DNA from 4 places in the Xanthobacter wiegelii genome. Region 3 is predicted to be linked to each of the others. Evidence: predicted binding sites of a transcription regulator. Region 3 holds the regulator's gene; each other region holds the start of a gene.
The links. Region 3 encodes LexA, which represses DNA repair genes until DNA is damaged. Its sites were predicted from a motif close to TGTTCNNNNTGTGTTCNG; they were not measured.

Region 1: V5F63_RS18245 (PA0069 family radical SAM protein) is a predicted target of LexA. The motif match lies at 5,083-5,100, and genes of this name have one in related genera.
Region 2: parE (DNA topoisomerase IV subunit B) is a predicted target of LexA. The motif match lies at 2,097-2,114, and genes of this name have one in related genera.
Region 4: V5F63_RS01575 (YifB family Mg chelatase-like AAA ATPase) is a predicted target of LexA. The motif match lies at 3,924-3,941, and genes of this name have one in related genera.

The regions. Positions count from the first base shown of each region.
Region 1 covers NZ_CM195529.1:3,908,257-3,915,856, forward strand. The annotation lists gene V5F63_RS18215 (glycosyl hydrolase family 18 protein) at 1-152, opposite strand, end outside; gene V5F63_RS18220 (exopolysaccharide biosynthesis polyprenyl glycosylphosphotransferase) at 86-1,501, opposite strand; gene V5F63_RS18225 (NAD(P)(+) transhydrogenase (Re/Si-specific) subunit beta) at 1,730-3,136, opposite strand; gene V5F63_RS18230 (proton-translocating transhydrogenase family protein) at 3,147-3,602, opposite strand; gene V5F63_RS18235 (Re/Si-specific NAD(P)(+) transhydrogenase subunit alpha) at 3,602-4,765, opposite strand; gene V5F63_RS18240 (aa3-type cytochrome c oxidase subunit IV) at 4,802-4,954, opposite strand; gene V5F63_RS18245 (PA0069 family radical SAM protein) at 5,325-6,494, shown strand; gene V5F63_RS18250 (VOC family protein) at 6,503-6,952, shown strand; gene V5F63_RS18255 (TetR/AcrR family transcriptional regulator) at 6,955-7,600, opposite strand, start outside.
Region 2 covers NZ_CM195529.1:3,283,326-3,290,925, reverse strand. The annotation lists gene parE (DNA topoisomerase IV subunit B) at 1-1,983, opposite strand, end outside; gene recJ (single-stranded-DNA-specific exonuclease RecJ) at 2,184-3,971, shown strand; gene V5F63_RS15250 (YoaK family protein) at 3,982-4,671, shown strand; gene V5F63_RS15245 (hypothetical protein) at 4,687-5,193, opposite strand; gene V5F63_RS15240 (ParA family protein) at 5,186-6,124, opposite strand; gene V5F63_RS15235 (GntP family permease) at 6,185-7,576, opposite strand.
Region 3 covers NZ_CM195529.1:2,467,919-2,475,518, forward strand. The annotation lists gene V5F63_RS11275 (ComEC/Rec2 family competence protein) at 1-2,020, shown strand, start outside; gene lexA (transcriptional repressor LexA) at 2,138-2,848, opposite strand; gene V5F63_RS11285 (molybdopterin molybdotransferase MoeA) at 3,006-4,220, opposite strand; gene moaC (cyclic pyranopterin monophosphate synthase MoaC) at 4,267-4,755, opposite strand; gene V5F63_RS11295 (DUF2147 domain-containing protein) at 4,875-5,309, opposite strand; gene trpC (indole-3-glycerol phosphate synthase TrpC) at 5,414-6,205, opposite strand; gene trpD (anthranilate phosphoribosyltransferase) at 6,202-7,236, opposite strand; gene V5F63_RS11310 (anthranilate synthase component II) at 7,258-7,600, opposite strand, start outside.
Region 4 covers NZ_CM195529.1:346,704-354,303, reverse strand. The annotation lists gene hypF (carbamoyltransferase HypF) at 1-209, shown strand, start outside; gene rsmI (16S rRNA (cytidine(1402)-2'-O)-methyltransferase) at 264-1,232, shown strand; gene V5F63_RS01595 (YraN family protein) at 1,225-1,626, shown strand; gene gshB (glutathione synthase) at 1,706-2,650, shown strand; gene V5F63_RS01585 (polyhydroxyalkanoic acid system family protein) at 2,764-3,075, shown strand; gene V5F63_RS01580 (class I SAM-dependent methyltransferase) at 3,082-3,864, opposite strand; gene V5F63_RS01575 (YifB family Mg chelatase-like AAA ATPase) at 4,002-5,534, shown strand; gene V5F63_RS01570 (hypothetical protein) at 5,639-6,247, opposite strand; gene olsB (l-ornithine N(alpha)-acyltransferase) at 6,572-7,600, shown strand, end outside.

The DNA.
Region 1 (7,600 bases), 1.4 Mb from region 3:
GCGAGGTAGGCGAGGAACGGCCGGTCGCTCGCCTGCGCCCGCGCCGCCGATGCGACGGTCAGAACCAGGGCGAGAAGCGCGATGCTCAGAACACCGAGGGGCCAGCCATGCCCTTGGTGACGGTGAGCAGCATGATTCTGATGTCGAACCATATGGACCAGTGCTCGATGTAGAAGAGGTCGAGCTCGACACCGCGCTCGGCCTTCTCCAGGGTGTTGATGCCCCCGCGCATGCCGTTGATCTGCGCCCAGCCGGTGATGCCCGGCTTCATGCGGTAGCGCGCCACATACTGGCTGATGGCCTCGTAGCGGACGTTGGTGGCGACCTTCATGTTCGGCACGTGCGGACGCGGGCCAACCACGCTCATCTCTCCGCGCAGCACATTGATGAGCTGGGGCAGTTCGTCGATGGACGTAGACCGCAGGAAATTTCCGACCTTGGTGATGCGCGGGTCGTTCTTGCTGGTGCCCTTGGAGCCGTCGTCGGTGGGGTCAACCCGCATGGTGCGCAGCTTGTAGCACTGGAACACGCGGTTGTTCAGGCCCACGCGCGGCTGGCGGAACAGGATGGGGCCGGGCGAGTCCAGCTTGATGGCGATGGCCGCGCCGATGAGGATCGGCGCGGTGATGAGCAGGCCGATGGCCGCCACCACGTAATCCTCCACCCCCTTGAGCAGGCCGAGCGAGCCCTTGAGCGGCTGCTGCTGCACCTGGAGGGCCGGCTCACCGGCGATGCGGGTGAGGTTGGCGTAGTTGAGCGTGAAGCGGTCAGGGTCCAGCTCGACGATGACGTCGGCGGCGATCTGGTACATCTGGTTGGCGATGGCGCTGATGGCCGCCGGATCGTTCCAGCTCTTGGCCACCACCACGATGTCCACCGGATTGTGCTTCACATACTCGAGCAGATCCTTCAGCCCGCCCAGCACGGGCAGACCATCGGGACCCGGCGGCGGCAGGGGCGCGCCCGGCATGTGGCCGTCGTCGAAGAGCGCGACGAAGCTGAGGAGGCCGGTGTTGCCCTCCTCCTCCTCATAGCGCCGCACGAGGTCGCGGGCGCGGCCGAGATCGCCGATGGCCACGACGTTCCGGCGCAGCACCTCGTGCGTCTGCACCAGCGACATGCCGATCCGCACCAGCACGAGGCGGCCGAAGATGAGCATGAGGGTGGTGGCGACGCCCCAGCCGAGGAGCGCCCACAGATTGGTCTGGCCGATGGGGATCAGCGCGTAATAGCAGACCGCGATGACCGCGCCCGCCGGCACGACACCGACGATGATATGGCCGATCTGCCGCAACGGGCGGACATAGTGCTCGACCCGGTAGCCGCGGCCGATCTGCAAGACTTGAACATAGACGAAAATGCCAAACGCCCAAAGGATGGCAAGTTGGCTCCAGGACAGGAAGTCCCAGCGCAGATGGGCGATGATCGCGCCAAGCGCCGCCATGACGACGTCGCACGACAGGACAAGCCGATTGACCAGTCCATGGGTCCAGCGTGTCATCGTCCCCCGATCCCCGCAGTCGCCGTTCGAATCCCAGGTTCCACGGTATGTGCTTCTGGTTAAGAAGTGGTGGGCAGTCAAGGATATGGCGCAAATTGTGGCGGGAAACGCCACGCTCAGCGCCCGCACCGGAGGGCAGCGCATCCGCCGCAATCGCCGGCAGCGCAAAGAAAAAGCCGCCGGACCTCGTGATCCGGCGGCTCCATCTCGTTCGAGATTAAGGCGTCTTTAGTGACCGAAGGCCTTCACCACGTCTTCGGTGACCTTTTTGGCGTCGCCGAAGAGCATCATGGTGTTGTCCTTGAAGAACAGCTCGTTCTCGACGCCGGCGTAGCCCGCCGACATGCCACGCTTGATGAAGAGAACGGTCTTGGCCTTCTCCACGTCGAGGATGGGCATGCCGTAGATGGGCGACTGCGGATCGGTCTTCGCCGCCGGGTTGGTCACGTCGTTGGCGCCGATCACGAAGGCCACGTCCGCCTGGGCGAACTCGGAGTTGATGTCCTCCAGTTCGAACACCTCGTCGTAAGGCACCTGGGCCTCGGCGAGCAGGACGTTCATGTGGCCCGGCATGCGGCCCGCCACCGGGTGGATGGCGTACTTGACCTCGACGCCCTCCTCCTTGAGCAGGTCCGCCATCTCGCGCAGCGCGTGCTGGGCCTGCGCCACCGCCATGCCGTAGCCGGGGACGATGATGACCTTCTCGGCATTCTTCATGATGTAGGCGGCGTCGTCGGCGGAGCCCTGCTTCACCGGGCGGGCTTCCACGTGCCCGGCGGCGCCCGCGGCGCCGGCGTCACCGCCGAAGCCGCCGAGGATCACCGAGATGAAGGACCGGTTCATGCCCTTGCACATGATGTAGGACAGGATCGCACCCGAGGAGCCCACCAGCGCGCCCGTGATGATGAGCGCGGTGTTGCCGAGGGTGAAGCCGATGCCGGCCGCCGCCCAACCCGAGTAGGAGTTCAGCATCGACACCACGACGGGCATGTCCGCGCCGCCGATGGGGATGATGAGCAGGCCGCCGAGCACCAGCGACAGCACCGTGATGATCCAGAACAGCGTGATCGAGCCGGTGAGCACGAACGCGACGATAAGGATCAGCAGCAGCAGCGCGAGGCCGCCGTTGATGAGGTGGCGCGCCGGCAGCATGATCGGCTTGCCGCTCATGTTGCCGTTGAGCTTGGCGAAGGCGATGATCGAGCCGGTGAAGGTGATCGCGCCGATGGCCACGCCCAGCGACATCTCCACGAGGCTCGCCGCGTGCAGGTGGCCGGGATCGCCGATGCCGAAGGCGCGCGGCGCATAGAGCGCGGCCGCGGCGACGAGCACGGCGGCCAAGCCCACCAGCGAGTGGAAGGCGGCGACCAGCTGCGGCATCGCCGTCATGGCGATGCGCTTGGCCACCACGGCGCCGACGCCACCGCCGATGCCGATGCCGGCGAGCACCAGCACCCAGCCGACCCCGTCGGACGGCGGGGAGAGCGCGAGCGTGGTGAGGACGGCGATGCCCATGCCCACCATGCCGAACAGGTTGCCCTGGCGCGAGGTGGTGGGATGGGAGAGGCCCCGCAGGGCCAGCACGAAGAGAATGCCTGCAACGAGGTAGAGCAGGGCGGCGAGGTTCGCGGTCATGGGCCTCGCCTCACTTCTTCTTGGAGTACATGGCGAGCATCCGGCTGGTCACCATGAACCCGCCGAAGATGTTCACCGAGGCAAAGACGAGGGCGATGAAGCCGAAGATGCGCGCGCCCCAGGCGTGGCTGGAATCGCCCACCGTGGTCACGCCGACGGCGAGCAACGCGCCCACCACGATGACCGACGAGATGGCGTTGGTGACGCTCATGAGCGGGGTGTGCAGCGCCGGGGTCACCGACCACACCACGTAATAGCCCACGAACACCGCGAGCACGAAGATGGAGAGGCGGAACACGAAGGGGTCGATGGCCCCTCCGGTCGCCGCGTGGGCGGCAGCGCCGAGGGCGGAGGCCGCCTGGTCGGCATAGAGCTGCGCGGCTTCCGCGGCCTGCCGCGCGATTTCGGCGGCGGTGCGGGCTTGAAGTGCGGCGTCCGCCGCGGACTGGGCTGTGGCGGGATTCATCAGGCCGCTCCCTCGCTGCTCGCTGCGGGATTCTTGGGTGCGAAGTTCGGATGCACGATGGCGCCGTCGCGGGTGAGGAGCGTGGCCTTCACCAGCTCGTCGTCCCACTTGACGGCCAGCGCCTTGGACGCCTTGTCGACCATCGTCTCGAAGAAGTTGAACAGGTTCTTGGCGTAGAGCGGCGACGCCGAGGCGGCGATGCGGCCCGGCACGTTGAGATGGCCGACGATTTTCACATCGCCCACCCACGTCACCTGGCCGGGCACCGCGCCCTCCACGTTGCCGCCGCGCTCGACTGCCAGGTCGACCAGCACCGAGCCCGGCTTCATGGAGGCCACCATCTCCGCCGTCACCAGGCGCGGCGCGGGCCGGCCCGGGATCAGCGCGGTGGTGATGACGATGTCCTGCTTCTTGATGTGGTCGGCGACGAGCGCGGCCTGCTTGGCCTGGTACTCCGCCGACATGGGCTTGGCGTAGCCGGCCGCTGTCTCGGCCTGCTTGAATTCCTCGTCCTCCACCGCGACGAACTTGGCGCCGAGCGAGGCAACCTGTTCCTTGGCGGCGGGCCGCACGTCCGTGGCGGTCACGATGGCGCCGAGGCGGCGAGCGGTTGCAATGGCCTGAAGGCCCGCGACGCCCGCGCCCATGATGAAGACGCGCGCGGCCGGAACGGTGCCGGCGGCGGTCATCATCTGCGGCAGGGCGCGGTTGAACTCGGCGGCCGCATCGATCACCGCGCGATAGCCGGCGAGGTTGGCCTGCGAAGAGAGCACGTCCATCACCTGCGCACGGGTGATGCGGGGCATCAGCTCCATGGCGAAGGAAGCGATCCCGGCATTGGCCATCGCGGCCAGCGCCGCGTCATTGCCGTAGGGATCCATGATGGCGAGCACGAGGGCGCCGGGCTTGTAAGACGAAAGTTCGGCTTCCGTCGGCCGGCGGACCTTGAGTACGACTTCCGCGCCGTTGAGCGCGTCCCATGCCGACGGGGCGATGGTGGCGCCTGCCGCCACGAAGTCGGAATCGAGAATGCCGGACTTCACGCCCGCGCCGCTCTCCACGGCCACGGATGCGCCGAGTGCGACGAGACGCTTCACCGTATCCGGGGTCGCGCCAACCCTCGGCTCGCCGAGATCGATCTCGGCGGGAACAGCGATTTTCATTGCTTGATCTCTCCGGTGCTCCGGCCGCTCAGCGGGTCAGAGGAGGAAAATCCACATCAGGACGAGGATGGCAGCAACGCCGATGGTGCCCCACTTGGCGAGGGCCGTGAACATGGCGTACGTGCGCTCGTGCTCGGGATAATCGTTACCGTCTGCCGTGGCATATTCGATCGTGGCGTGTTCAGCCATCTTATCCCCCTGCTCCTAAGCGTCTTCTGAGGCCTTTACCGGAGATGGGAATGTCTGGCAACTGCCTTCTGGTGTACAGTATTCCAGATTAAACGACGCGATCCGCCAGTCGATCGCCGAGTTGGCAATGTTCTTGTTATGTTCCGGTTTCGGTGCTAGCTTTTTGAGCATGAGCCCCGCACGCGATTCCCACGGCCCGCGCACCGCCGCCCCGCCCGTCCCGGGGGGACCAATTGCCGCGCCACTTCACCCGCTGACGGCCAAGGCCGCGCAGACCAATGCCACACAATCGAAGGCCGCCCAGCCTAAAGCCATGTCCGGCGGCGCGCGCATCGCCTCCCCGCCGATCAAGACGCGCGCCGAGCGGATCATGGGGCGTCTCGCAGAGGAACGGCGGGCGGCCGCCCCTGCGCTGCCAGATTCCTTGCCAGATTCCTTGCCCGCTGCTCTCGACGGCGAGACCGGGACGGGGGTGGAGGCCGAGCGGCGGCGTGGCCGGGGCGCGGTGTCCAACGCGGCCGGGCGCTTCGAGCCGGCCGCCCGTGTCTTGTTCGACGACGGCTGGCAGACGCTGGAAGACCTGCCGCCCTTCCGGACGGAAGTCACGGAGGAGCGGGCGCGCACCATCATCACCCGCAACCAGTCGCCCGACATCGCCTTCGACCGCTCCATCAACGTCTACCGGGGGTGCGAGCACGGCTGCATCTATTGCTTCGCGCGGCCGACCCACGCCTATCAGGGCCTCTCCGCCGGCCTCGATTTCGAGACCAAGCTGTTCGTGAAGCCGGACGCGGCGGAACTGCTCGCGCGGGAGCTGTCGCACCCGTCCTATAAGCCGCGCGTCATCGCCATGGGGACGAATACCGATCCCTACCAGCCCATCGAACGGCGCTATGAGCTGACCCGGCGCATCCTGGAGGTGCTGGCCGATTTCGGCCATCCGGTCGGGATCGTCACCAAGTCGGCGCTGGTGGTGCGCGACATCGATATCCTCGGGCCCATGGCGGAGAAGGGCCTCGCGAAGGTCGCCATTTCCATGACCACGCTCGACCCGCACCTGTCCCGCACGATGGAGCCGCGCGCCGCCAGCCCCCATGTCCGCCTCGGCACCATCCGTCGCCTCACCGATGCCGGCATCCCCACCGCCGTCCTCACGGCCCCGCTCATCCCGGCGCTGAACGACATGGAGATCGAGCGCATCCTCGATGCCGCCAAGGCCGCCGGGGCGTCCGAGGCCGGCTATGTGATGCTGCGCCTGCCGCTGGAGATCGCCGACCTGTTCCGCGAATGGCTCGTGGCGCATTTCCCGGACAGGGCCCGCCATGTGCTGAACCTGATCCGCCAGATGCATGGCGGGAAGGATTACGACTCAACCTTCGGCAAGAGGGGGCGCGGGGATGGTCCCTATGCGTGGACGGTGGGCCGCCGGTTCGAGATCGCGGCTCGCCGGCTCGGCCTCGCCGGACGCGGGCTGAAGCTCACCACCGATCATTTCCGCCGCCCAAAGCAGCCGGGCGAGCAGCTCGACCTCTTCGCGTAAGGAATGCCATGACCGCGCCGGACCTCAGGCTTCATCTCGTCACGCTCGGCGTATCTGACCTCGCGCGGGCCGCCGCCTTCTACCGCGCGCTCGGCCTCAGGGAGAGCGCAGCGGCAGAGGGAGAAGCGGGCAACGTCGCCTTCTTCCACGCCGGCAATGTGGTGCTGAGCCTCTTTCCCCGGGATCGCCTCGCGGCGGACGCGACGCTGGACGACACCCCGCCGCAGGCCTTCTCCGGCGTGACGCTCGCCTGCAACGTCGGTTCACCGGAAGAGGCCGGGGACCTGATCGCGCGGGCGAAAGCGGCGGGCGGGCGCGTGGTGAAGCCGGCGCAAAAGGCGTTCTGGGGTGGAACGAGCGGCTATTTCGCCGACCCCGACGGGCATCTGTGGGAGGTCGCCCACAATCCCTTCTTTCCGTTCGATGCAGAGGGCAGGCTTGTGCTGCCGGGCGCGTGAGATCAGGGCGCGGTGCGCCGGTCGCTGCCATAGGCGCGCAGGAACACCCGCACCGCGCCGCGCACCGACTTCTCCACCGCCGCCGGATCGGGCGCATCCGGCGCGCCGACGAGGACGGGAATGGTCACGCCATCCTTGCAGAGGGTGAGGAACTGGCTGGCCGCCTGATCCACGTCCTCGATGTCGAGCAGGCCCTGCTGCACCTTGATGCGCAGGAACACCGAGAGGCGCGAAATGCCTGCGCACGGGCCGGCTTCGAAGAAGCGTCGCCCCACGTCGGGAAACTTGCCGGAGATGGCGATGACGGTCCGCAGCAGGGCGATGCTGCTGGGACGCAGGATGGCCGCGACGAAAGAGCGGCCGATCTTGGTCAGCGCCGCCTCCAGATCCTCTTCATCCGGATCCACCACGAACATGCGTTCGGCGGTCTCGCAGCATTCGCTGGAGACGAGCTCGGCGAAGAGGTCGTCCTTGTTCTCGAAATAGACGTAGAGCGTGCCCTTGGAGACCCCGGCCGCGCGGGCGATGTCGCCCATGCTGGCGGCATCGAAGCCGCGGTCGAAGAACACCTGCCGCGCGCCGGCGAGGATCTGGTTGCGCTTTTCAGGATCCTGGCCCGCGCCGGACGCGCCTTCGTGCGCATCACCC
Region 2 (7,600 bases), 820 kb from region 3:
GTTGCCCATGAGCCGTTCCACGAGATCAACGGTGGCGGCGCGCTCTGCATCCTCCACGGAGACGCGCTGCAGGGTGCGCGTCTTCGGGTCCATGGTGGTTTCCTTGAGCTGCGCCGGCATCATCTCGCCGAGGCCCTTGAAGCGGCCCACATCCACCTTGCCCTTGGCGGAAAACTCCTTCTTCAGCAGCCGCTCGCGGTGGGCGTCGTCCCGCGCATAGAGGGTCTTGGCCCCCTGCGTGATGCGGTAGAGCGGCGGCACGGCGAGGAAGAGGTGGCCCTCCTCGATCAGCTTCGGCATCTGGCGGAAGAAAAAGGTGACGAGGAGGGAGGCGATGTGCGCGCCGTCCACGTCGGCGTCGGTCATGATGATGACCTTCTCGTACCTGAGGTCCGTCTCGCGGTAATGGGTGAGCGTGCCGCAGCCCAGCGCCTGGCCGAGGTCGGCGAGCTGCTGGTTGGCGGCAAGCTTGTCGCGGGTGGCGTTGGCGACGTTCAGGATCTTGCCGCGCAGGGGCAGCACTGCCTGCGTCTTGCGGTCCCGCGCCTGCTTGGCCGAGCCGCCGGCCGAGTCGCCCTCGACGATGAAGATCTCGGAGCCCGCCGCCTCGGTGTTGGAGCAGTCGGCGAGCTTGCCGGGCAGGCGCAGCTTGCGCACGGCGGTCTTGCGGGAGACCTCCTTCTCCTGCTTGCGGCGCAGCCTCTCCTCGGCCCTGTCGATCACATGGTCGAGCAGGCGGCTCGCCTGCACCGGGTTGGCGGCGAGCCAGTGGTCGAAGGGGTCGCGCAGCGCCTGCTCGACGATGCGGGCGGCCTCGGCGGTGGCGAGGCGGTCCTTGGTCTGGCCCTGGAATTCCGGCTCGCGCACAAACACGGAGAGCATGGCGGCGCAGCCGGTGATCACGTCGTCGCCGGTGATGACGGAGCCGCGCTTGCCCTGTCCGGCGCGCTCCGCATAGTCCTTCAGGCCCTTGAGCAGCACAGCCTTGAGACCGTTCTCATGGGTGCCGCCGTCAGGGGTCGGAATGGTGTTGCAGTAGGAGGAGATGCCGCCATCGGCATCCGCCACCCACGCCACCGCCCATTCCACCGAGCCGTGACCGCCGGTCTTCTGGATGCGGCCGGCGAAGATGTCCGGATGGACCAGCGTGTTGCCTTCGAGGTCCGCCGCCAGATAGTCCTTGAGGCCGCCGGGGAAGCGGAAGACCGTCTTCTCCGGGATGTTCTCGCCGGCCTTCAGCAGCTCGGGATCGCACGCCCAGCGGATTTCCACGCCGCCGAACAGGTACGCCTTGGAGCGGGCCATGCGGAACACGCGGGCCGGCTCGAAGTGCGCGCCGGCGCCGAAGATCTCCGGGTCGGGATGGAAGCGCACCCGGGTGCCGCGCCGGTTGGTGATGCGGCCGACTTCCTTGAGCGGCCCTTGGGGCAGGCCCTTGGAGAAGCTCTGGCGATAGAGGGTCTGGTTGCGCGAGACCTCCACTTCCAGGTCGTCGGAGAGCGCGTTCACCACCGAGACGCCCACGCCGTGCAGGCCGCCGGAGGTCTCGTAGACCTTGCTGTCGAACTTACCGCCGGCATGCAGCGTGGTCATGATGACCTCGAGCGCCGACTTGCCGGGGAACTTCGGGTGCTCCTCCACCGGGATGCCGCGGCCATTGTCCGAGACGGTGAGATAGCCGTCGGCACCCAGCTGCACCTCGATGAAGGTGGCATGGCCGGCCACCGCCTCGTCCATCGAATTATCGATCACCTCGGCAAAGAGGTGGTGCAGCGCCTTGGAATCGGTGCCGCCGATATACATGCCCGGCCGGCGCCGCACCGGCTCCAGCCCTTCCAGCACCTCGATGTGGGCGGCGGTATAATCGCCCGCCATCTGAGGCACGACTGCGGCCTTGCCGCGCGCGCTTTCCTTCGCCGGCGCCTTGCTGGAGCCGCGCGGCCGGGCGGCGAAGAGATCGTCGGAATTATCGCTGTCGGACATGGCACTCTGAGGTCGGAGGTTTGGGCGCCAGATAGCAGAACGGCAGGGCCGGCGCGAATCGGGACGGCGCCGCGGCCCCTGATTTCCCCAGTGTGGCAGACCCGGCGCCGAAGGGGAACGGAATGGCAACAAAACCCCCATAATCCCCCGCGCTCGACGCCGCGCCTCTCCTCTGGCTTCATGCGCGCGTGAATATCGCCGTGCCGAATCGCCTCTTCCTCGACGTCGCCCGCTCCGCCACCGGCCGCACCTGGCGGGAGCGGCTGGACGTGCGCGGGGGACAGACGGCGCTCGCCATGGCCCAGCGCTTCGGCATCAGCGAGTTGCTCGCCCGCGTGCTCGCGGCCCGCAACGTGCCGCTGGACGAGGTGGAGCGCTATCTCGACCCCTCCATCCGTACCCTTCTGCCCGATCCCGACACGCTTACCGACATGCCCGCCGCCGTGGCCCGCCTCGCCCGCGCGGTCACGACCGGCGAGCAGGTGGCGGTGTTCGGCGACTATGACGTGGACGGCGCCTGCTCCACCGCCCTCATGGTGGGCGTGCTCCAGGCCGGCGGGCTCGACCCGTTCTTCCACATTCCGGATCGCATCTTCGAGGGCTACGGGCCGAACGTGCCGGCCATCGAGCAGTTGGCCGCGCGGGGCGTGACCCTGCTGGTGACGGTGGATTGCGGCACGACCTCGCAGGAACCGCTGGCGGCCGCGAAACGGCTCGGCATGGATGTGGTGGTCATTGACCACCATCAGGCGGGGGAGACGCTGCCGCCCGCCACCGCCATCGTGAACCCGAACCGGGAGGACGACCTCTCCGGCCTCGGCCATGTCTGCGCCGCCGGGATCACCTTCGTGGTGGCGGTGGGGCTTGTGCGGGCGCTGCGCCAGAGCGGGCATTTCAACGCCGAGCGCCCGGCGCCGGACCTGCTGGAGGCACTCGACATCGTGGCGCTGGCGACCGTGGCGGACGTCGTGCCGCTCATCGGCCTCAACCGGGCCTTCGTGGCGAAGGGGCTCATCGCCATGCGCCGGCGCACCCGCATCGGCCTGACCGCTCTGATGGACGCGGCGCGGCTCGACGGGCCGCCCCGGCCGTTCCATCTCGGCTTCCTCATCGGCCCGCGCATCAATGCCGGCGGGCGCATCGGCGAGGCGACGCTGGGCGCGCGCCTGCTGCTGACGCAGGACCCCGCCGAGGCGCGCGGCATCGCCGCCGAGCTGGACCGCCTGAACGCCGAGCGGCAGGAGGTGGAACGCGCCATCCTTGCCGCCGCAGAGGCCGAGGCGCATGCGGCGCTGGGCATCTCGGAGGAGGGCGCGGTGGTGGTGGTGAGCGGTGAGGGCTGGCACCCCGGCGTCGTCGGCCTCGTCGCCGCGCGGCTGAAGGAGCGCTTCCAACGCCCGGCCTTCGCCATCGCCTTCAATGGTGAGACCGGCACCGGCTCCGGCCGCTCCATTCCCGGCGTGGATATCGGCCGGGCGGTGCGCGGCGCGGTGGAGAGCGGGCTATTGGTGAAGGGCGGCGGCCATGCCATGGCGGCCGGCCTGACGGTGGAGCGCCGCCAGCTCGGCGCCCTGCGCGCGGAGCTGGAGCAGCGCCTTGCCCCGGATGTGGAGCGTGCCCGCGCCGAGGGCACCCTTTCCATCGACGGCGCGATGACCGCGCGCGGGGCGACGGTGGACCTCGTGGAGACCGTCGCCCGTGCCGGCCCGTTCGGCGCCGGCAATCCGGAGCCGGTGTTCGCCTTTCCCGGCCACCGCATCAGCTATGTGGAGAGCTTCGGCGGCGGCCATGTGCGCGCCCGCATCTCCTCGCCGGACGGCACGACGCTGAAGGCCACCGCCTTCCGCTGCGCCGAGGAGCCGCTGGGCCGGGCGCTCTTGGCTGCGCGCGGGCGCAATCTGCATGTGGCCGGATGCCTCGACATCGACACCTGGCAGGGCGAGACGCGGGTGGCGCTGCGCATCCGCGACGTGGCCGAGGCGGGATGAGGGCTCTGCCGTGAAAGTGCTGCTCGCCGTCCTCCTCTGCTTCAACGCCGGCTTCGTGGATGCGGCGGGCTTCGTCGCGCTCGGCGGGCTGTTCGCGGCCCATGTGACCGGCAATTTCGTCACCATCGCCGCCTCGCTGGCCCATGGGGAGGCGCCATCGCTGGCGAAGGTCCTGGCGCTGCCGGTGTTCGCCTTCGTGGTGCTGTGCGCGCGGGAATTGAGTCTCGCCCTCGCCCGGCGCGGGCGGGACGATTTCCGCGTGCTGATGGCGGCGAAGCTCGTGCTGCTGGCGCATGCGGCGCTGGTTGCCGTGCAGTCCGGGCCCTTCTACGACCACAATTCCCCCGCCGCCGTAATGATGGGCATGACCCTGGTGGCGGCCATGGCGCTGCAGAACGCGCTCCACCGCACCCACCTTACCGATTCACCGCCCTCCACCGTGATGACGGGCACGTTCACGCAGGTGCTGGTGGACATCGCCAATCTCTGGCGGCCGCTGGAGGGCACCAACATTGCCGCCAACCGCGCCCGCCTCGGGCGGATGAGTGCGTACCTCGCCGCCTTCCTCTTCGGCTGCCTCTCGGCCGCGCTGCTCTATCGCGCGGTGGGTATGTGGTGCCTGTTCGTGCCCACCTTGGTGGCGGTGGCGGAAATCTTCACGCTGGGGCCGGACCCCGCGCCAGAGAAGGACAAGGCATAATCCCGCGCGGCGGAATCACCGCTCCTCGGACACCCGGAGCGCCGTGCGCCCGGTGATCTTGCGCTTGCGCGGCGCGGGCTTGCCTTCGGGGGCAACCTCGGCCGCAGGGGCAGCCGGGGCCGTGGCGGGCGCAGCAGGAGCGGCCGCGGGCGCTTTGCGGGACGACGCCTTCTTTGCCGGCTTGGCAACGGGCTGGGCAGGATCGCGGCTGGCATCGGCAAGGGCGAGGAGCGCCTTCACCCGGTCGCCGGGCTGGGCGAGGGCAGGGGCGTGGGGATCGATGCGGGCCAGCAGCGCCTTGGTCTTGGGCGCCGGCACCCCGTCCAGCGCCTCGGCGAAGGCGGCGGGGCCGAGCACGGCTCGGATGGCGCGCAGCGCTTCGAGGTCGGTCCCGTCGGCCACGAGCTGGGCGCGGACGATCTCGTTCACCGCCTTGCGCGCGAGATTGCCGCCCGCCGCGAAGAGGGCGGCCCGGCCGCCGATGGCCGCGAGGAGGGCGAAGAATTCCGAAGTCTCAGCCATTGAGCCGCCTCCGCGTCTCGTTCACGAGGTCGCGCACCGCGTCCACGGCGTTGTACCATTTCTGCTCGAAGGAGGGTGCGTAGGGAAAGTTCTCGGGGTCCATGGCCCGCTCGATGGCGGCGAGGTTGCGGACCTCGGTGTCGAAGATCTCATAGACCGCGCCGTCTTCGGCCGCCTCCTCCCGCAGGCTGATGAGCGTGTCGCGATGCTGGACCTTCTGCGCGTGCACCCGGCTCGCCAGCACCAGCGGGCGGCGCCTGGGCTGGGGCAGTGTGGATCGCGTGACGTGGGCATTCTCCCACACCGAGGCGCGGAAGGCGTCGAAGCCCAGCGTGGAGAGATAATCCGGAATGGTGGGCACGATCACCATGTCGGCGAGGCGGATGGCCACCTCGGTGAAGGCGGAGATGCCGGGGGCGCAATCGAACAGCACCACGTCGTAATGCGCGCGCAGGTATTTGAGCGCTTCGTCCAGCACCTTCAGCGACTGGCCTTCCAGCGAGCGCAGCCCGTAATTCTTCTCCGCCAGCCGCAGCACGATCTCGCGCTCCAGCAGGCGCAGGCGGGGGCTCGCCACCACCATGTCGATGGCCAGTTCCTCGCCCGCCTTCATCACATGGCAGATGCTCGGTGTGATGTACTGGGCGATGGAGGTCCGGTCGCCATAGAGCAGCCGGTCGGCAAGGAAGGATGTCACCGACTGGCGGCGCTCGAGGATCGCCTTCAGCTCGTCGTCATGGGCGAAGCAGTAGGAGGCGTTGGCCTGCGCGTCGAGATCGACCACGACCACCCGCGCGCCCTGCTCCGCAAAGCCTTCCGCCAGCATGACCACTGTGGTGGTCTTGCCCACCCCGCCCTTCATGTTGGCGACGGCGATCACCTGCCCCCCGGCAGCGGCCTCCCCGGCTTCGGCCCCCCCGACTTCAGCCATGTCCGCACCACCCCTCGCAGCCCATGTTGCGCCGCAACCTAAAGGCGATGCTGCACCTGCTCAATAGAGGCCGGTCAAATAATAGAAGCCGATCACGAAGAAGGCCGCGGTGGTCTTTATGATGGTAACGGCGAAGATGTCGCCATAGGACTGACGATGCGTTAGCCCGGTAACGGTGAGCAGCGTGATGACCGCGCCGTTGTGCGGCAACGTGTCCATGCCGCCGGCGGCCATGGAAGCGACGCGGTGCATCACCTCCAGCGGGATGCCGTAGGTCTGTGCCTCGGCGATGAATTGCTGCGCCATGGCCCCAAGGGCGATGGAGAGGCCGCCCGAGGCCGAGCCGGTGATGCCGGCCAGCGTCGTCACCGTGATCGCCTCGTTGATGAGGGGATTGGGGATGGAGGTGAGGGCCGCCTTGATGACGAGAAAGCCCGGCAGCGCCGCGATCACCGCGCCGAAGCCGTATTCCGTCGCCGTATTAAGGCCGGCGAGGAGCGCGCCGCCCACCGCCTCCTTCGAGCCGCCGGCGAAATGCCCGGCAATGGCCCTGTAGCCGAACGCCACCACCGTGAGGATGCCCAGCAGCAGGGCCGCCTCCACCGCCCAGATGCCGGCCCAGACGTGGGTGTCGAGGCTCACAGCCGGCCCGCCTTCCACCAGCGTCGCGCTCGCCTGCGGCCCGAACCAGCCGGGGATGTGCCAGGCGAAGAACAGGTTGGCGACGCCGACCACAACCAGCGGCAGCACAGCGAGCAGCGGCGGGACGGGCGGGACGCTGTCGTCCGGCAGGCTCTCGTTGAGGTGGCCGGTGCCGTAGCCTTCGCCCGCGCGGTGGGCCTGCATCCGGCGGAATTCCAGATAGGCGATGCCCGTTACGAAGATGAAGATGGAGCCGACGATGCCGAGGATGGGCGCGGCATAGGCCGTGGTGCCGAAGAAGGCGGTGGGGATGATGTTCTGCAGCTGCGGCGTGCCGGGCAGCGTATCCGCCGTGAAGGAGAAGGCGCCGAGCGCGATCACCGCCGGCAGCAGGCGCTTGGGGATGCCCACCTGCCGGAACATCTCGGCCCCGAAGGGATAGAGCGCGAACACCACCACGAACAGCGAGACGCCGCCATAGGTGAGCACCGCCCCCACCAGCACAATGGAGACGATGGCCCGCGTCGGCCCCAGAAGGTTCACCACCGCCGAGACGATGGAGCGCGAGAAGCCGGCCAGCTCGATGAGCTTGCCGAAGATGGCGCCCAGCAGGAACACCGGGAAGTAGAGCTTGATGAAGCCCACCATCTTTTCCATGAACAGGCCGGAAAAGATCACCGGCACCGCCGCCGGATCGGTGAGCAGCACCGCGCCGATGGCGGCGACGGGCGCGAACAGGATCACGCTGAAGCCGCGATAGGCCACGAGCATCAGGAAGAAGAGCGCGGCGAGGCAGACGACGAAGCTCATGGCGGTGCATCCGGCGACGGTAGG
Region 3 (7,600 bases):
ACCCTCGCTGGCCGCCAGCCTCGTTCTGGTCACCTTGCTGGCGGGTGCGGCGGTGGCGGCGCGGGCGCGGCCGGTGATGTTCGCCCTAACGTCCGTGCTTATCGCCACTGTCGCCGGCTTTGCGGCGGGCGGGGCGCGGACGGCGCTCATCGCCCACGAAACGATCGTTCCGCCTAAGACGCCGGTGCGGCTTTCCGGCTTTATCGAGCGGGTGGAACGGCGCACCACCGGCGACCGCATCCTGCTGCGGCTCGATGGCGATGCCGTGCGCGGGCTCGCCACGGCGCCGGCGCTGGTGCGGCTCTCGCTGCGCAAGGGCTGGGCGCCGCCGGTCGGAAGCCATGTGACGCAGCTCGCCCAACTGCTGCCGCCCTCCGGCCCCCCCATGCCGGGTGCCCATGATTTCGGTCGCGCGCCCTGGTTTCAGGGCATCGGCGCCATCGGCTACGGGCTCGGCCGGCCGAAGGCGGCGCCGGCGCGCGACCCGCCCTTGTCCGTGCGCCTCGCCATGGCGCTCGACGGGGTGCGCCAGAGCCTGTCGGCCCGCATCCGCGCCTCGCTTTCCGGCGTGCCGGCGGAGGTGGCGGTAGCGCTGGTGGCGGGCGACCGCTCCGGCATTCCCCATGCGGTGGAGGAGAGCATGCGGGTGTCCGGCCTCTCGCACATCCTCTCGATCTCCGGCCTGCACATGGCGCTGGTGGCCGGCACCCTGTTTGCGCTGGCGCGGGGCGTGCTGGCGCTGGTGCCGGGGCTGGCCCTGGCGTGGCCCATCAAGTCCATGGCGGCGCTGATCGCGCTTTCCGGCAGCGCCTTCTATCTCGTGCTGTCGGGCAATGACGTGCCGGCCCAGCGCTCCTTCGTCATGACCGGACTGGTGCTGGCCGGCGTGATGGTGGGGCGACCGTCCCTCTCGCTGCGGTCGGTGGGTGTCGCGGCGGTGCTGGTGCTGGCGCTGACGCCGGAGGCGGCGCTGGATCCGGGTACGCAGATGTCGTTCGCCGCCACCCTCGCCCTCGTCGCCGCCTATGAGCGGCTCCAGCCGCTGCGGGCGATCCCCCGGCCGGACGGGATCGCCGGGGCGGTGGTCTCCTGGGTCGCGGTGCTGGTGGCGGGAACGGCGCTCACCTCGCTGGTGGCGGGCCTTGCGACGGCACCCTACGGCATTTTCCATTTCCAGCGGGTTGCCCCCTACGGGCTTCTCGCCAACCTCGCGGCCATGCCGGCGGTCTCCTTCCTGGTGATGCCGGCGGGACTTGCGGGCGTGCTGCTGATGCCGTTCGGCTGGGATCATCTCGCCTGGCCCGTGATGGGGCGTGGCATCGAGATCATGACGGCGGTGTCCGACTGGGTGGGTACCCTGCCGGGCGCCGACATCCGCGCCGCCTTCATCGGCGCCGGAACATTGCTGTGGCTGTCCCTCGCGCTGCTGGCCCTCTGCCTGCTGCGGGGTGTGCTCACCCTCGCGGCGCTGGTTCCCCTCGGCATCGCGGGATTTGTCGCGGGTGCGCCGATGAGGCCGGACCTCCTCGTCGCGCCCGATGCGCAGACGGTGGCGGTGCGGATGCCGGACGGCCGCCTCTCGGTGCTCGGCGCCTCCGGCCAGAAGCTGGTGGTGGAGCAGTGGCTGACGCGGGAGGGGGACCGCCGCACGGCCGGAACCAGGGACCTTGCCGCCGGCTTCACCTGCGATCCCCTGGGCTGCACCGCGCCGCTGCCCGGCGGCGGCACCATCGCCGTGTCCCGACGTGTCGAAAGCCTGGAGGCGGATTGCCTGAATTCCCGCATGGTCGTCACCCGAGACGTCCCGCCGCGCGCCTGCCAGGCGGACGTGCTGACGCTGGAAAAGCTGGTGCGGACGGGAACGCTCGCCTTCTCCCTCCGCGATGGCACGCTCGTCGCCGAGCCAAGCCGGAAGGCCGCCGTATCCCGCCCCTGGATGGCGCCCTTGCCGCCGGAGCCCGCATCCGAACCCGGCGCCGCCGATGCCGGCGATCCGCAGGCGGATGCAATGGCTCCGTGACATGTCGGCCAAGCGTCGGGGTGAGGGGCAACGCCTTCAGGAAAGCGCAGGCGCCCGTTGAGCGTGGACCGCCGCGCCCCTCACCCCGTTCCGAATCTCCCGCAGGAGAAATAAGGATCAGTAGCGGCGCATGAGGCCGATGAGGCGGCCCTGGATGCGCACGCGGTCGGGACCGAAGATGCGCGTCTCATAGGCCGGATTGGCGGCCTCGAGCGCGATGGAGGCGCCCTTCTTGCGCAGGCGCTTGAGGGTGGCTTCCTCGTCGTCCACCAGCGCGACGATGATGTCGCCGGTGTCGGCGGAATCGCATTTGCGGATGAGGACCGTGTCGCCGTCGAGGATGCCGGCCTCGATCATGCTGTCGCCGCGCACCTCAAGGGCGAAATGCTCGCCGCTGCCGAGCATTTCCGGCGGGATGTTCAGGGTGTGGCTGCGGCTCTGGATGGCGGAAATGGGCGTGCCGGCGGCGATGCGGCCCATGACCGGCACCGAGACCACCTGGCCCGCCTCATCATCCTCGGGCACCGGGCGCACCTTGCCGAGGCTGCCCTCGATGACGGACGGGGAGAAGCCACGCCCCGCCGAGCGGGCGGAGGCAAGGCCCGGCGCGACGCTGTCGGGCAGGCGGACGACTTCCAGCGCGCGGGCGCGGTTGGGCAGGCGGCGGATGAAGCCGCGCTCTTCCAGAGCGGTGATCAGACGATGGATGCCGGACTTGGAGCGCAGGTCCAGCGCCTCCTTCATCTCGTCGAAGGAGGGGGGAACACCGGTTTCCTTCAGCCGCTCATGGATGAAGCGCAGAAGGTCGTATTGCTTCCGAGTGAGCATTCCCTGGCCCCGTTCCTTGCACGCACCGTCTGGAGCCAGCGCCTCTGGCCGGTCCCGATTTCAGGCGCACCCAGCCCGGTGCGCCGCGAAACAAATCATGAACAGTCTTTATCTGTTCCTTTTGTGTTCCGCAAGTGGTGAAGGCTCCGTTAAGCGCTCAATCGTCGAGGAGAATAATCTCGCACGCATCGCCGACGCGGCCTTCGGGCGCGAAAGGCGGGCGCACCAGAAGGCAGTCGGCGGCAGCGAGAATGCTCAGCATGGCGCTGTCCTGGGAGGGAGAGGGCGTGGCGTGGATCGTGCCGTCCGGCCGGCGCTCGAGGGTGGCGCGCATGAAATCCCGCCGCACGTCATTGGCCGGCAGGTTGGCTGCGAGGCGCGCCGGCACGGTCTCGGGGCCGGGGCGGGAATCGCCCTGGAGCGCGCGGACGAGGGGGACGAGGTAGATCATCCCGCAGACGTGGGAGGAGACCGGATTGCCGGGCAGCCCCAGCACCCGCACATCGCCCCGATGGCCGAACATCAGCGGCTTGCCGGGGCGCAGCGCGATCTTGTGGACGGAGAGGTCCACCCCCTCGGCCTTCAGCGCCGGCGCCATGAGGTCATGATCGCCCACCGAGGCACCGCCCGAGGACACCACGAGATCGAATTCACCGGAGAGCGCCCGCGCCACCACGGCCCGGATGGCGGCGAGATCGTCCTTGAAGAGCCCGAGGTCGGTCACCTCCGCCCCGGCGCGGCGGGCCAGCTCGGCGAGGCCGAAGGCGTTGGAGACAACGATCTCGCTGTCCTTGCCGGTGCCCTGGCCCGGCAGCACGAGTTCGTCGCCGGTCTGCAGCAGCGCGACGCGCGGGCGGCGGGCGACCGGCAGCGTCGCATGGTCCATGGCGGCGGCGAGCATGATGTCGCGGCCGGTCAGGCGGCGGCCGGCAAAGAGGCCCGGCGTGCTTTCAGAAAAATCGCAGCCGCGCTTGCGCACGTTGCGCAGGGCCGCAGTCGGCGCCGTGGTGGTGATGGTGTCGCCCTCGCGGGTGACGTTCTCCTGGATCACCACCGTGTCGGCGCCCTCCGGCACCACCGCGCCGGTGAAGATGCGCACGGCCTGCCCGGTGCTCACCGTGCCCGCGAAGGGCCGGCCGGCGGCGGATTCGCCGATGACCGTCAGGTGGGCGGGTGTCTCGACGATATCGGCACCGCGCACGGCGTAGCCGTCCATGGCCGACATGTCGGCCGGCGGCTGGGTGCGGCGGGCCACGAGATCGCGCGCCAGCACGCGACCGGCGGCGGCCTGCACCGGCACCTCCTCGACGCCGAGCGCGACGACGCCCTGGGTGATGAGCGCGGTGGCCTCCTCGACGGTCATGAGCGCCATGGCGCGGCTCCCTCACTCTGGACGTGCTGTGATTAGCGGAAAAGGCTCAGGCCGCTCCGGCGTCGGCGCGGAAATGGCCGCTGCGGCCGCCGGATTTTTCCAAGAGGCGGATGCCTTCGATCCGCATGCCGCGGTCGGCGGCCTTGGCCATGTCGTAGATGGTGAGGCAGGCGACGGAGACGGCGGTCAGAGCCTCCATCTCCACGCCGGTCTGGCCCGTGACCTTGGCGCGGGCGGTGACGTGAAGGCCGGGCAAAGCGGGGTCGGGCACCACCTCCACCTCCACCTTGGTCAGCATCAGCGGATGGCAGAGGGGAATCAGCTCGTGGGTGCGCTTGGCGGCCATGATGCCGGCGATGCGCGCCACGCCCAGCACGTCGCCCTTCTTGGCGTTGCCGGAGAGGATGAGGTCCAGCGTCTCCGGTGCCATCGCCACCCGGCCCTCGGCCAGCGCCTCGCGGGTGGTCGCGTCCTTGTCGGAGACGTCCACCATGCGGGCGGCGCCCTGGTCGTCGAGATGGGTCAGGCTGGCCATGGCCGTCGCGGTCTTCCCGGATTCGATGTCGGACGGGAAGATGGCGTCCGCGGCGGCGCCTGTCCACCGCCGCAGCCGCAGGGCCGCGGAAAGGCTGTGTTGCCGGCGCGGGTCGGCGCTCAGCGCAGGCGGGTCCACACCTGCGTCTTGCAGAGCGGAACCACCACGCAGCCGCGCAGCTTCAGCGTGTTGTCGCCGTCCATGGTGATGGTCCCGGAATAGGTCTTGCCGTCCTCGGCATTGTAGATGCTGCCGCCGGTCCATTCCTGTGGCTCGCCGGAGAAACCGGTGAGGATGGTGAGGCCCTTCAGCGCCCGGCCGCGCAGGCTGGCGTTGGAATTGTTCACGTCTTTCAGCGCCGGATCGGCCTTCAGCCCTTCCGAGGAGACGAGGCGGCCGCAGAGGCTGGCGCCGCATTTGGAGATTTCCACCTGCCCGCTGCGGGTGGGGGTCTGCCACAGGCCCGTCGGGTCGGCCGCGAAGGCGGGGGTGGCGAAGGTCGGGATGGCGAGAAGGCTGGCGGCGGCGAGCGCCGTGAAAAGCGTGGTCCTCATGAAGCTGTTCCTCCCGTGAGGCACCGGCGACGCAGGGGCCGGTGCTGCGGCCTCTTCTCGGGCCACCTCACGTATTAAGGCGTAACTTCACGTATACGGCAAGCCTAGCCTGCGAGCAGCTGGCACGTCGCGGAAGCGACATCCTCCTGACGCATCAGGCTCTCGCCGACGAGGATGGTGCCGATGCCCACCTGCGCCAGCCGCGCAACGTCGGCCGGCGTGAAGATGCCGCTCTCGCCGATGACGATGCGATCCTTCGGCACGCGGGGCGCGAGGCGCTCGGAGGTTTCGAGCGTGGTCTCGAAGGTGCGCAAATTGCGGTTGTTGATGCCGATGAGCCGGCAGGGCAGCGCCAGCGCGCGGTCCAGCTCGGCGTCGTCATGGACTTCCACGATGGCGTCCATGCCATACGCTGCCGCCGCATCCGCGAGGTCGCGGGCGAGGGCGTCGTCCACCCCGGCCATGATGATGAGGATGCAGTCCGCCCCCCAGGCGCGGGCTTCCGCCACCTGATAGGTGTCGTACATGAAATCCTTGCGCAGCACCGGCAGGCTCACCGCCGTCCGGGCGGCCTTCAGATAGTCCGGCGCGCCCTGGAAGGAGGGCGTGTCGGTGAGCACCGAGAGGCAGGTGGCGCCGCCGCGCTGGTAGGCGCGGGCAAGCGACGGCGGATCGAAGTCCGCGCGGATCAGGCCCTTGGAGGGGCTGGCCTTCTTGATCTCGGCGATCAGCGCGGTGCGACCTTCCGAGAGGCTCTGCTCGATGGCCCCGGCGAAGGGCCGCACCCGGGGCGCGCAGCGGGCGGCGGCCTCGATCTCGTTGAGCGGGCGGGCCTTCTTGGCGGCGGCGATTTCCTCGCGCTTGTAGGCCTCGATCTTGGTGAGGATGTCGCTCATTGCGCGGCCTCCGGGGCGAGAGAGGCGGAGAGGGTGACGAGCCGTTCCAGCCGTGCGCGGGCGGAGCCGGTGTCGAGGCTCGTCTGCGCCAAGGCGACGCCCTCGGTGAGGTCCTTCGCGTGTCCGGCCACCACGAGCGCGGCGGCGGCGTTCAGCACCGCCACGTCGCGATAGGCGCCGGGGGCGCCGTCCAGCACGGCGCGCAGGGCGGCGGCATTGTAGGCGGCATCGCCCCCCTTCAGCGCCTCGGCGGGGGCGCGGGAAAGGCCCACATCTTCCGGATTGAGGGTGAAGGTGTGGATGCGGCCGTCTTCCAGCACGGCGATGTCGGTGCCGCCGGAGATGGTGATCTCGTCGAGCCCGTCCGAGCCGTGGACCACGAACGCCTTCTCTGAGCCCAGCGCCTTCAGCACCTCGGCCAAAGGCACGATCCAGGATTTCGCGAACACACCCACCATCTGCCGCTTCACGCCGGCCGGATTGGAGAGCGGGCCGAGCAGGTTGAAGATGGTGCGCGTGCCCATCTCCACCCGCGTCGGGCCCACATGCTTCATGGCCGGGTGGTGGGAGGGGGCGAACATGAAGCCGATGCCGGCCTCGCCGATGCAGCGGGAGATTCCGGCCGGATCAAGATCCAGCCGCACGCCCAGCGCGGAGAGCACATCCGCCGCGCCGGACTTGGAAGAGAGCGCCCGATTGCCGTGCTTCGCCACCGGCACCCCGGCGCCCGCGACGATGAAGCTGGCGCAGGTGGAGATGTTGTAGGAGCCGGAGGCATCGCCGCCGGTGCCCACCACGTCCACCGCCTCGTCCGGGGCTTCCACGGTGAGCATCTTGGAGCGCATGACGGAGACCGCGCCGGCGATCTCCTCCACCGTCTCGCCGCGCACGCGCAGGCCCATGAGCAGCGCGCCCATCTGGGAGGGCGTCGCCTCGCCGGACATCATGCGGTCGAACACGAAGGCGGCTTCCTCGCGGCTGAGGCTTGCGCCGGTGGCCACCTTGCCGAGCAGGGGTTTGAACTGGTCCATGGTGTGTCCTCGTCCCCCGTCTCAGTCCTTGGCCTTCTGCGCGTTGAAGGCGGCGGCGATCTCGAGGAAATTGCGGATCAGCGCGTGGCCGTTCTCCGAGGCGATGCTCTCGGGATGGAACTGCACGCCGTGGATGGGCAGGCTCTTGTGGGCGAGGCCCATGATGAGCCCGTCTCCGGTGTGGGCCGTGACTTCCAGCGCGTCCGGCAGGGTGTCCCGCTCGACGATCAGCGAGTGGTAGCGCGTCGCCTGGAAGGAATGGTTGAGCCCGCGGAAGACGCTTTTGCCCTCGTGCAGAATCTCGCTCATCTTGCCGTGCATGGGGGAGGGCGCGCGCACCACGTCGCCGCCGAACACCTGCCCG
Region 4 (7,600 bases), 2.1 Mb from region 3:
TGGTCGCGGCGCGGGCGGCGGAGGAGGCCGGCACCCGGGCCGTCGCCCTGTCCGGCGGCGTGTTCCAGAACGCGCGCCTGCTGGAGGAGACAGCCGCCCGGCTCGGCGCGCGTGGCCTCACCCCCCTCATCCCCGCCGAGGTGCCAGCCAATGACGGCGGCCTCGCCTTTGGGCAGGCGGTCGTCGCCGCGGCGCGACACATGGCGTGAAGCCATGCAGGCGGGGCCGTTCCCGTCCGGCGCGGGCGGGACTATGGTGGGGCCATGACCACGCCCCATCGTCCGCATCCGCACAGCCGCCCCGAAGGCCGCGCCGCGGGTGCCGTGAAAACCTTCCTCCTCGCCGGCTCAACCCTGCCCGCCCCCGGCCTCGCGCCCGGCCTGCACGTGGTCGCGACGCCCATCGGCAACCTCGCCGACGTGACCGTGCGCGCGCTGGAGACCTTGGCGGCGGCCGACGTGATCGCCTGCGAGGACACCCGCATCTCCCGCCGGCTGCTCGACCGCTACGGCATCCAGACCCACCTCATGGCCTATCACGACCACAACGGCGCCAGCGCCCGGCCGAAGCTGCTCGCTCGCCTCGCCGCCGGCGAGCGTGTCGTGCTCATTTCGGATGCCGGCACGCCGCTGGTGTCGGACCCCGGGTTCAAGCTGGTGGTGGAGGCCGCCGAGGCGGGGTTCCGCGTGTATCCGGTGCCGGGAGCCTCCGCGCTCCTCGCCGCGCTGGTGGCGGCGGGCCTGCCCACCGACTGCTTCCTGTTCGACGGCTTCCTGCCGCCCAAGGCCGGCCAGCGGCGCAACCGCATCTCAGCGCTTGCCGCCGTGCCGGGCACGCTCGTCTTCTACGAGACCGGCCCGCGCCTCGCCGAGAGCCTCGCGGACCTTGCCGAGGTGCTCGGCCCCCGCCGCGCCGCCGTGTGCCGCGAGCTCACCAAGGCGTTCGAGGAGGTGCGGCGCGCCGATCTGTCCGCCCTCGCCGCGCACTATGCGGACGCAGAAGACCCCAAGGGCGAGATCGTCCTCGTCATCGGCCCGCCACTGGAAGAGGCGGCCGGCGACGCGGACGTCGACACAGCGCTGTTGCGCGCCCTGAAGGACGCCTCGCTGAAGGATGCGGTCGCGGCCGTCGCCGGCGCCACCGGCCGGCCGAAGCGGGACGTCTACGCCCGTGCCCTCGCCCTCACGCAGGCGCGGGGTGCCGGGGAGCCGGAGCCGGGCGGGGATGCCTGAGGCCCCGGCCGGCCCTCCGCCGGACGCGGGGAAGCTGCGTCGCCGTGCAGCCCACGATCGCGGCCTCGCGGCGGAAGAGCGCGCCGCGACGCTGCTCAGCGCCCACGGCTTCCTTGTGCTTGCCCGGCGGGTGCGCACCAAGGCGGGCGAGATCGACCTCATCGCCCGGCAGGGCGACCTCCTCGTCTTCTGCGAGGTGAAGCTCAGGGCGCGCCTCGCGGACGCCGCCTTCTCCCTCCAGCCCCGCCAGCGGCGGCGCATCGCGGCGGCGGCGGAGGCCTACCTCGCCGAACACCCCGAGCTGTCCGCGCTCAACATGCGCTTCGACGCGGTGCTCCTCGCCCGCACAGGCGAGGCCGAGCACCTGCCCGGCGCCTTCGAGATGGACGTGTGAGCCGAGTGGCGGCGGGCGCCGCCCGCCTATAGATAGAGCCGACAGATAGCGTGGCCTGAGAGGCCAGCGGGAGATTGCCATGGCCCTGAAGGTCGCGGTCCAGATGGACCACATTGCCAGCATCAATATTCAAGGCGATTCCACCTTCGCCCTCCTGCTGGAGGCGCAGCAGCGCGGCCATGCGCTGTTCCATTACACGCCCGACCGCATGGCCATGCGCGACGGCGAAGTGTTCGCCGCCGTGGAGCCGCTCACCGTGAAGGACGAGGCCGGCGCCCACTTCACCCTCGGCGCGCGCGAGCGCATTCCGCTCACCGAGATGGATGTGGTGCTGATGCGCCAGGATCCGCCCTTCGACATGGCCTATGTCACGGCGACCCACCTGCTGGAGCGCATCCACCCGAAGACGCTGGTGGTGAACGACCCGGCCCATGTGCGCAACGCGCCGGAGAAGATCTTCGTCACCGAATTTCCGGACCTGATGCCGCCGACCCTGATCTCGCGCGACCTCACCGAGATCAAGGCCTTCCGCGCCGAGTTCGGCGACGTGGTGATGAAGCCGCTCTACGGCAATGGCGGCGCCGCCGTGTTTCGCCTCACCGCCGACGACCTCAATTTCGGCTCGCTCTACGACCTCTTCTCCGCCACCTTCCGCGAGCCGTGGGTGATCCAGCGCTTCCTGCCGGCGGTGAAGCATGGTGACAAGCGCATTATCCTGGTGGACGGCGAGGCGGCGGGCGCGGTGAACCGCGTGCCCAGCGAGGGTGACCTCAGGTCCAACATGGTGCGCGGCGGCGCGGCGAAGCCCACCGACCTCACCGACCGTGAGCTGGAAATCTGCGCCCGCATCGGCCCCTCCCTGCGCGGGAAGGGGCTCATCTTCGTGGGCATCGACGTGATCGACGGCAACCTCACCGAGATCAACGTCACCTCCCCCACCGGCCTGCGGGCCATCAAGCGGCTGGGCGGGCCGGACATCGCGGCCCAGATCTGGGACCGCATCGAGGCCCGCCGCGCGGCCTGAGCGCACGCCTTCCCATCAGGACCGACGCGGCACCATCGGCTCGCCGCGCGAACCGCCACGCGTCCTCGGGCGTTAACCAGCGGAACGCACAGCGGCACATGACAGGACCGATCATGGCACAGCCCTTCACCGCCTCCATTCCTCACCGACTCGGCAAGGCCGAGGCGACGCGGCGCCTGCAGGCGGGGCTGAGCGGCGCGCGCGAGCGCTTTTCCCGCCACATCTCCATCCTCGAGGAAACCTGGACGGGCGAGCACCTCGACTTCCGCATCGCCGCCCTCGGCCAGACCGCCAGCGGCAAGCTTCAGGTGGCGGATGACGCCGTGCACCTCTCCGTGGAGCTGCCCTTCATGCTGGATCTCGTCGCCCGCAAGGCGAAGGATCTCATCCAGAAGCAGGGCCGGCTCATGCTGGAGAAGAAATAGGCCGGTTCAGGCCGTCTCCAGCTCAAGGGTGAGCGTGTCGATGGAGAAGGAACCGTCCGGCTCGAACTCGAAATGGGTTGCCACGTCCGCGCTCGCGCCGGCCATGAGGGAGCGTATGGCGGCCACGTGCAGTTCCGGCGTGCGGATGCGCGCCACCCAGGACGCGAACTCCAGCCTCAGGCGACGGTGCGCCGTGCGCACCACCCGAAACCCCGCCTCCTCGGCGGAGCGGGTCCATTCGGAGGCGCTGTAATCCCGCCCGTGGGAGGGATCGCGCAGCAGTTCGACGGTTTGCAGGAAGGTGTCGGCCACCGGCCATTCGGGGGCGATCACATCCATCATCACCACCTGCCCGCCCTCTTTCACCACCCGCCGCACCTCGGCGAGGGCGTGGGGCACGTCGCGCCAGTGATGGGCGCTGTAGCGCGAGGCGACCATGTCGAAGCTGGCGTCGGCGAAGGGCAGGCGCTCGGCGACGCCCTGCCGCGTGGCGATATTGGCTAGGCCGCGCGACTTGGCCTCGGCGGCGACGGCGCCCAGCATGTCCTCGGACAGATCGTAGGCCAACACCTCGCCCGCGAACGGCGCGGCGGTGAAGCTCACATGACCGCCGCCGCAGCCGAGATCGAGCAGCCGGGCGGGGCGCGCCTCTTCCACGAGGGCCTTGAGCGCATCGAGGTCGGCGCCACGCGCATGGACGGCGCTCGCCACATAGGCAGCGGCCTGGGGGCCGAACATCTCGACCACATGCGCCTCGTGACTGCGCGCGCCTGCACCTTCGGCGGCCATGGCTGATCTCCCGTTTCTTCCGCCAGCATAGCCGCGGCGCCGCTCGGCGCAAGCGCGATTGTTCCGCTTTCGTTCTTGCAGAGCAAAGCGGGCTTCGCTACCTTGGGATGCAGACGGGCAGCAGGCAGGGGGCGGCTGTGATCCAGCGGGTGGCAACAGTCGCGTTCGAGGGCGTCGAGGCGCGTCCGGTGGATGTGCAGGTGCATGTGGCCGCGGGCCTGCCGGCCTTCACCATCGTCGGTCTTCCAGACAAGGCGGTGACCGAGGCAAAGGAGCGCGTGCGCGCCGCGCTGATCGCCTCCGGGCTCGCTTTGCCCGCGCGGCGCATCACGGTGAACCTCGCTCCCGCCGACCTGCCCAAGGAAGGCTCCCATTACGATCTGCCGATCGCGCTCGGCCTGATGGCCGCCATCGGCGCCATTCCCGGCGATGCGCTGTCCGGCTTCACGGTGGTGGGCGAGCTGGCGCTGGACGGCGCCATCGCGGCAGTAGCCGGCGTGCTGCCGGCGGCGATCGGCGCCAATGCGCGCGGGCACGGCCTCATCTGCCCCGCGCCGTGCGGCGCGGAGGCCGCCTGGGCCAGCCCCGACATGGAGATTCTCGCCCCGCAGTCGCTGATCCAGCTCGCCAACCACATGACCGGCCGCCAGGTGATGAGCCGGCCCGAGCCGCGGATGAAGCCGCCCGGAGACACCATGCTCGACCTTCGCGACGTGAAGGGCCAGGAGACTGCCAAGCGGGCGCTGGAGGTGGCCGCGGCGGGAGGCCACAACCTCCTGTTCGTTGGCCCGCCGGGCGCGGGCAAGTCCATGCTCGCCCAGCGCCTGCCCTCCATCCTCCCGCCTTTGTCGCCGGCCGAGATGCTGGACGTGTCCATGATCGCCTCGGTGGCCGGCACCATCGAGGATGGTGCCCTGATGGACCGCCGGCCCTTCCGCGCGCCGCACCATTCGGCCAGCATGGCGGCAATGGTCGGCGGTGGCGCCAAGGCCAAGCCGGGCGAGGTCTCGCTCGCCCACAATGGTGTCCTCTTCCTCGACGAACTGCCGGAATTCACGCCGCAGGTGCTCGATTCCCTGCGCCAGCCGCTGGAGACGGGCGAGGTGCTCATCGCCCGCGCCAACCATCGCGTTACCTATCCGGCGCGCTTCCAGCTCATCGCCGCCATGAACCCGTGCCGCTGCGGCCGCGCCGGGGAGCCCGGTTTCACCTGCAAGCGCGGACCGCGCTGCGCCGACGAATATCAGGCGCGGCTCTCCGGGCCGTTCCTCGACCGCATCGACATCCATTTGGAGGTGCCATCGGTCTCAGCCTCCGATCTTGTGCTGCCGGCGCCGGCCGAAGGCTCGCGGGAGGTGGCGGCGCGGGTCGCCATGGCGCGGGAGATCCAGCTGGAGCGCTATGCCGCCCTTGGCCGGCCGGATGTGCGCACCAATGCCGAGGCCTCAGGCCCGCTGCTGGAAGCTGTGGCGACGCCCGATTCGGCCGGCGCGATCCTGCTGCGCGATGCCGCCGACGCCATGCGGCTGAGCGCCCGCGGCTACCACCGCGTGCTGAAGGTGGCGCGCACGCTCGCCGATCTCGACGGCGCGGACGGGGTGGGCCGCCGCCATCTGGCGGAAGCTCTCGCCTATCGCGCCGCGGCGGAGCGGCCGCGGGCTGCGGCATAGATCCGGGGCGGGGCCGTTGGCCAGCGCCTTGCGCAGTCCGCACCGCGGAGCGCGCTCTCCCGGCACCGTCCGATGCCGGGAGATCGCTCTGAGGGTCCTCCGCCTCAGCGCATGGCGTTGACGGCAAGGCCCTCGATATAGGTGATCTGCGCGAGATCGCCCGGCCGCACGTTCTGCACGTCCGCCAGCACCTTGTCGTTGGCGGCGCGGACCACGCGGACGTTGCCGTCCGGCCCCTCGAAGGTCACGGTGCCGGCTGCCGGGTCGAGGCCCACGAAGATGGAGGTCAGCTTCACCTCGCGGATGCCGAAGCCCTCCGGCCAGCCCGGGAGGCCGTCGTTGATGGCAACCTCCGCCATCACTTCGCCCGGCCGGCCCTGGTGCGCCTTGCCGAGGGCGGTGACGACGCCCGGCGCCACGCGGATGAGCAGGTTCTCGCCGACCCGGTAGAGCGAAAGGTCGCCGAGCAGCGGGGGCGCAATCACCGCCCAGCGGCGGCCGGCGGGATCCTCCAGCACCACGCGGCGGGTGGCGGGATCAGCCGAGACGAACTTGGCCTTGTAGGCGAGCACGTTCACCTGCCCGATGCCCTGAACGAAGACCTGCGTCACCTCGACCGGCGCCGGGCGCTGCTGCGCCTTGAGGCCGGCCGGCGCGAAAAGGACGAGCCCGGCGAGGAGCACGGCCGAAAGATGCGTGCGGTTCGAAATCATCTGGTCCCCCAACGAATCACGGGCGCTGACGCGCCGGAAACCTGCCGCTACCATCCGAGGCACCGTAGCGGCAAGGCGCGTCCGCGAGGCTTTGGCGTGAGCGGTCCACCCATTGTCACAGTGGCGTCGGAAAACTATGGTGATGCTGGCGTTCAAGTCCTGGGCACCCGCCTTAAGCGGGGCATCTTCCAGGTCGCTCCTCGCAGCCCGTGCGGCGCGTCGGCCGGGTAGCTGCCCCGGACGGCGCTCGGGCGGCAGGGCGATACCAAGCGTTGGTTGCGGCACGCCTGCCAGCGGCGGCGGCCCGGAGTGGGGGTCGTTGCGATGAAACGGATGGGACAACCGGATCCCGGCTTCAACCTGCCGGCCCTGTTCGGCCGCGGTTTCGATGTCGCCCGCGACGCCGCACGGGATTTTGCCCGCGATTTCGCCAAGGACCTGAAGAAGGACTTCGGCCGCGAGGGGGCCGTGACCCCGTTCGGCACCGAGCCCGGCGCCTTCCCCTTCCTGCGCGCCCAGCAGGCGACGCCCGCCGGCCGCCCCGCGCTCCCGGCCCCGCAAAAGCTGGTGACCGACCTGCGCGCCTATTCCGGGCTGCGCCACCGCGATGCGGTGCCGACCAAGCCCGAGAGCATCGTCCTCGGCCGCCTCGGCGCGCTGGAGGTGCGGCTCGCCCGCACCGCGCGCGACGTGCGCCGCGCCCAGCGCCTGCGCTACAAGGTCTTCTACGAGGAGATGTCGGCGACCCCCGACGCCCCGGCGCGCCTCGCCCGGCGCGACATGGACAGCTTCGACACCATCTGCGACCACATCCTGGTGCTGGACCACGACGCTGGAAAGATCGTGCTCGGCCGGCGCAAGCCCAAGGTGGTGGGCACCTACCGGCTGCTGCGGCAGGAGGTGGCGAACCGCCACGGCGGCTTCTACACCCAGGGCGAGTTCGACGTGGGCGGGGTCATCGGCTCCCACCCGACCCTGCGCTTCCTGGAGCTGGGCCGCTCCTGCGTGCTCAAGCCCTATCGCAACAAGCGCACGGTGGAGCTGCTGTGGCACGGGGTGTGGACCTACATCCTGCGCAACAAGATCGACGCCATGTTCGGCTGCGCGAGCCTCGAGGGCACTGATCCGACGGAACTCGCCCTGCCGCTCTCCTTCCTCCACCACAATGCCCTGGCGCCGGAGGAATGGCGCGCGCGGGCGGTGGAGGGGCGACACGTCTCCATGGACCGCATGGCCAAGGCCGACATCGACATGAAGAAGGCGCTGCAGGCCCTGCCGCCCCTCATCAAGGGCTATCTGCGGCTGGGCGGCTTCGTCGGCGACGGCGCGGTGGTCGATCATCAGTTCGGCACC